2 regions of the Streptomyces sp. Tek67B01 genome follow, and region 1 is predicted to be linked to the other one. Evidence: predicted binding sites of a transcription regulator. Region 1 holds the regulator's gene; the other holds the start of a gene.
The links. Region 1 encodes HspR, which represses chaperone genes until heat shock. Its sites were predicted from a motif close to TTGAGNNNNNNNNNCTCAA; they were not measured.
Positions count from the first base shown of each region.

Region 2: the regulator HspR is predicted to act here: its motif matches at 852-870, upstream of lon (endopeptidase La).

Region 1 is NZ_JBUYUY010000001.1:3,814,466-3,816,856, forward strand. Features, by position in the region: gene grpE (nucleotide exchange factor GrpE) at 1-135, shown strand, start outside; gene dnaJ (molecular chaperone DnaJ) at 175-1,362, shown strand; gene ACV7NM_RS17210 (heat shock protein transcriptional repressor HspR) at 1,364-1,810, shown strand; gene ACV7NM_RS17215 (helix-turn-helix transcriptional regulator) at 1,895-2,391, opposite strand, start outside.
Region 2 is NZ_JBUYUY010000001.1:2,541,219-2,543,609, reverse strand. Features, by position in the region: gene ACV7NM_RS11175 (DUF4097 family beta strand repeat-containing protein) at 1-787, shown strand, start outside; gene lon (endopeptidase La) at 893-2,391, shown strand, end outside.

The DNA of each region.
Region 1 (2,391 bases):
GGCGAGCGCACCATCCGTCCCGCCCGGGTCGCGGTGGCCGAGCCCCAGCCGGGCGCGGCTCCCGCCGCGAAGTCCGAGTCCGCGGACGGCGACACGCCGTCTGACAAGGACACGGATGCCCCGGACAAGGGCTGACGTCGAACATGTAGTCGTACGAGAGGAGGGCCACCGGGGATGAGCACGAAGGACTTCGTCGAGAAGGACTACTACAAGGTCCTCGGTGTCCCCAAGGACGCCACCGAGGCCGAGATCAAGAAGGCGTACCGGAAACTCGCCCGCGAGTTCCACCCGGACGCCAACAAGGGCGACGCCTCGGCCGAGGAGCGCTTCAAGGAGATCTCCGAGGCGAACGACATCCTCGGGGACGCCAAGAAACGCAAGGAGTACGACGACGCGCGCGCCCTGTTCGGCAACGGGGGCTTCCGCCCCGGGCCGGGCGGGGCCGGGGGTTCGTTCAACTTCGACCTCGGTGACCTCTTCGGCGGCGCCCAGCCGGGCGCCGGCGCGGGCGGCGGCTTCGGCGGCGGCCTCGGGGACGTCTTCGGCGGCCTGTTCAACCGCGGCGGCGCGGGCCCCGGTGCGGGAACCCGCACCCAGCCCCGCCGCGGCCAGGACATCGAGTCGGAGGTCACCCTCTCCTTCACGGAGGCGGTGGACGGGGCCACGGTCCCGCTCCGGATGTCCTCGCAGGCCCCCTGCAAGGCGTGTTCGGGCACCGGCGACAAGAACGGCACCCCCCGGGTGTGCCCGACCTGCGTCGGTACCGGGCAGGTGTCGCGGGGCAGCGGCGGCGGCTTCTCGCTGACCGACCCCTGCGCGGACTGCAAGGGTCGCGGCCTGATCGCCGAGACCCCCTGTGACGTCTGCAAGGGCAGTGGTCGGGCCCGTAGTTCCCGCACCATGCAGGTCCGTATCCCGGCGGGCGTCTTCGACGGCCAGCGGATCCGGCTGCGCGGCAAGGGCGCGCCGGGCGAGCGCGGCGGTCCCGCGGGCGACCTGTACGTGGTGGTCCACGTGGGCAGCCACCCCGTTTTCGGCCGCAAGGACGACAACCTCACGGTGACCGTCCCGGTGACCTTCGTGGAGGCGGCCCTCGGCGCCGAGATCAAGGTGCCGACGCTGAACGGTCCTTCGGTCACGCTGAAACTGCCGCCGGGCACCCCGGGCGGCCGTACGATGCGCGCCCGGGGCAAGGGCGCGGTCCGCAAGGACGGCACCCGGGGCGACCTGCTGGTGACGGTCGAGGTGGCCGTCCCGGCGGAGTTGTCGGACAAGGCCCGCGAGGCGCTTGAGATGTACCGCGACGCGACGGGGTCCGAGGACCCGCGTGCCGCGCTGTTCGAGTCCGCGAAGGGAGCATGAGATGGACGGCCGCCGCAAGAACCCGTACCAACTGACCGACGAGACACCGGTCTATGTGATCTCGGTGGCCGCCCAGCTCTCAGGACTGCATCCGCAGACCCTGCGCCAGTACGACCGTCTCGGCCTGGTCTCACCTGACCGGACGGCCGGTCGCGGGCGTCGATATTCGGCCAGGGACATCGAGCTGCTCCGCACGGTGCAGGCGCTGTCCCAGGACGAGGGCATCAACCTCGCGGGGATCAAGCGGATCATCGAGCTGGAGAACCAGGTCGCGGCCTTGCAGCAGCGCGTGGCCGAGTTGTCCACGGCTGTGGACGGGGCGGCCGCCACCCTGCGGGCCAGGGAGGCGCAGGTGCACGCCTCGTACCGGCGGGACCTGGTCCCGTACCAGCCGCCGCAGCCCGGCAACGCGCTGGTCGTCTGGCGTCCCAAGCGCCCGCAGGTCTGACCGCCGGGCGCGGTGTGTCGGTCGTAGGCGGCCCGCGGCAGGAAGTGTGGACCCCGTCCGGGGAACCGGGCGGGGTTCCGCGCGTCAGGGGGCCAGGCGTGCCCCGGGGGGCAGCGGCGGGGCCGCGCTGTGCAGGATGCCCGACTGCGCGATGAGGAAGCCCAGTTGCGCGCGGCTGCCGCTGCCCAGGACGGTCGCCAGCTTCGCGATGTGCGCGCGGCAGGTGCGTACGTTCATCCCCAGCCGGCGCGCGATCGCCTCGTCCACGTGCCCCTCGATGAGCAGCTGGGCGATGGAGCGCTGCACGCCGGAGATGCCGTCCGGCGTGTGCGTGTACGGCACCTCGTCGCCCAACGGGACCGCCCTGCGCCAGAGTTGCTCGAAGACTCTGATGAGGTAGTCGACGAGCCCCGGGTGCCGCAGCTCCAGCGCCACGCGGCGGTCGTCGCTCGCGGGGATGAAGGCCACCGTGCGGTCGAAGATCATGAGGCGCTCGATGAGTTCTTCCAGCGTGCGGATCTCCACCTTGCCCGTGGAGATGCGGTCCACATAGGCCAGCGTGCCCTGGCTGTGCCGCACGG
Region 2 (2,391 bases), 1.3 Mb from region 1:
CCTCGCCATACCCGCCCTCGCCGTCGCGGCGGGACTGCTCCTCACCGGCTGTTCCCTCGGCCGGCTCGCCGAGAGCGGGCAGAAGACGGCGACCGACGACGCCACCGTGGCCGAAGCCGTCCACGCGGTGGAGGTGGCGGACGGACGGCACGGCTCCGTCGAGGTGACCCCGGGCAGCGGCCCGGGTGTCACCGTCCACCGCACGGTCCACTACCGCGGTGACACCCCGCCCCGGCCGGCCCAACGGGTCACGGGGGGCGTGCTCACCTTCACCCCCGGCTGCGCCGACTCCTGCTACGTCGACTACCGGCTGGAGGTGCCGGCCTCGGCGACCGTGAGGCTGGCGACCGACAGCGGCCGGCTCAAGGTCACCGGCGTCGCCGCAGCCGACCTCTCCTCCTCCTCGGGCGCCGTCACCGCCGAACGCGTCGCGGGCACGCTGAAGATCCGTACCTCCTCCGGCGACGTGGGAGCCGGGCGCATCGCGGGCCCGATGGAGATCCGTACCTCCTCCGGCGACATCCGGGCCGCGGAACTGTCCGGCACGCGGGCGGAGATCCACTCCGGCTCGGGCGACGCCCGCCTGGTCTTCACCGCGCCGCCGACCTCGGTGACCGCCGAGACCGGCTCGGGTGACGTGACGCTCCGGGTGCCCCGGGGCGCCTATCGGATCGGGGCGAGCACCAGCTCCGGCACTCGTGACATCACCCTCCCCGCCGACCCGGCCGCCCCGGCGAGCCTCGCGGTGAAGACCGGCTCGGGCGACCTCCACATCTCGGCCGGCTGACCGCGCGGCGCCGTGTTCGCCCCGGGCGAACTCAGGTTGGGGAACATCGACGGGCTCCGGGACATTGAGTCGGCATAGCTCAACTTCACTGCCGGAGGGAAGATCATGGCTTCGACGTCCGTAACGCTCACTCTGCCCGTGCTGCCGCTCGATGACGAGGTCGTGCTGCCCGGAATGGTGGTACCGCTGGACCTGTCCGACGCCGAGGTGCGCGGAGCCGTGGAGGCCGCCCAGGCCGCCGCGGGCAGCGGGAAGCCCCGGGTGCTGCTCGTACCGCGGGTCGACGGGAAGTACGCGGGGATCGGGGTGCTCGGGACCGTCGAGCAGGTGGGACGGCTCTCCGACGGTGACCCCGGGGCGCTGATCCGCGGACGCGGTCGCGTCCGTATCGGCGCCGGCACCACCGGGCCCGGAGCCGCGCTGTGGGTGGAGGGCGAAACCGTCGACGAGCAGGTGCCGGACCCGCTGCCCGGGGCCGTCGCCGAACTCGTCAAGGAGTACAAGGCCCTCGCCACCAGCTGGCTCAAGAAGCGCGGGGCCTGGCAGGTCGTGGACCGGGTCCAGCAGATCGAAGGGGTCTCGGCCCTCGCCGACAACTCCGGGTACTCGCCGTTCCTGACGGTGGCCCAGAAGGTGGAGCTGCTGGAGACGACCGACCCGATCGCCCGCCTCAAGCTCGCGATCAAGGCGCTCAGCGACCACCTCGCCGAACAGGACGTCGCCGAGTCCATCGCCAAGGACGTCCAGGACGGTGTCGACAAGCAGCAGCGCGAATTCCTGCTGCGCCGCCAGCTGGAGGCCGTCCGCAAGGAACTGCGCGAGCTGAACGGCGAGAAGGAAGGCGAGGAGTCCGACGACTACCGGGCCCGGGTCGAGGCCGCCGACCTGCCCGAGAAGGTGCGCGAGGCCGCGCTCAAGGAAGTCGAGAAGCTGGAGCGCTCCAGCGACCAGTCGCCCGAGGGCTCCTGGATCCGCACCTGGCTCGACACCGTGCTGGAACTGCCCTGGAACGAGCGCACCGAGGACGAATACGACATCCGCGGCGCCCGCGCGGTGCTCGACGCCGAGCACGCCGGGCTGAGCGACGTGAAGGACCGGATCACCGAGTACCTCGCCGTGCGCAAGCGGCGCTCCGAACGCGGCATGGGCGTCATCGGCGGCCGTCGAGGCGGGGCCGTCCTGGCCCTGGTCGGCCCGCCCGGTGTCGGAAAGACCAGCCTCGGGGAATCGGTCGCGCACGCCATGGGCCGCAAGTTCGTCCGGGTCGCGCTGGGCGGCGTACGGGACGAGGCCGAGATCCGCGGCCACCGGCGGACGTACGTCGGCGCGCTGCCCGGCCGCATCGTGCGGGCCATCAAGGAAGCCGGGTCCATGAACCCGGTCGTGCTCCTGGACGAGATCGACAAGGTGGGGTCCGACTTCCGCGGGGACCCGGCGGCGGCGCTGCTGGAGGTGCTGGACCCCGCGCAGAACCACACCTTCCGGGACCACTACCTGGAGGTGGAGCTCGACCTCAGCGACGTGGTGTTCCTGGCCACCGCCAACGTGCTCGAAGCCATCCCCGAGGCGCTCGCGGACCGTATGGAACTCGTCCGGCTCGACGG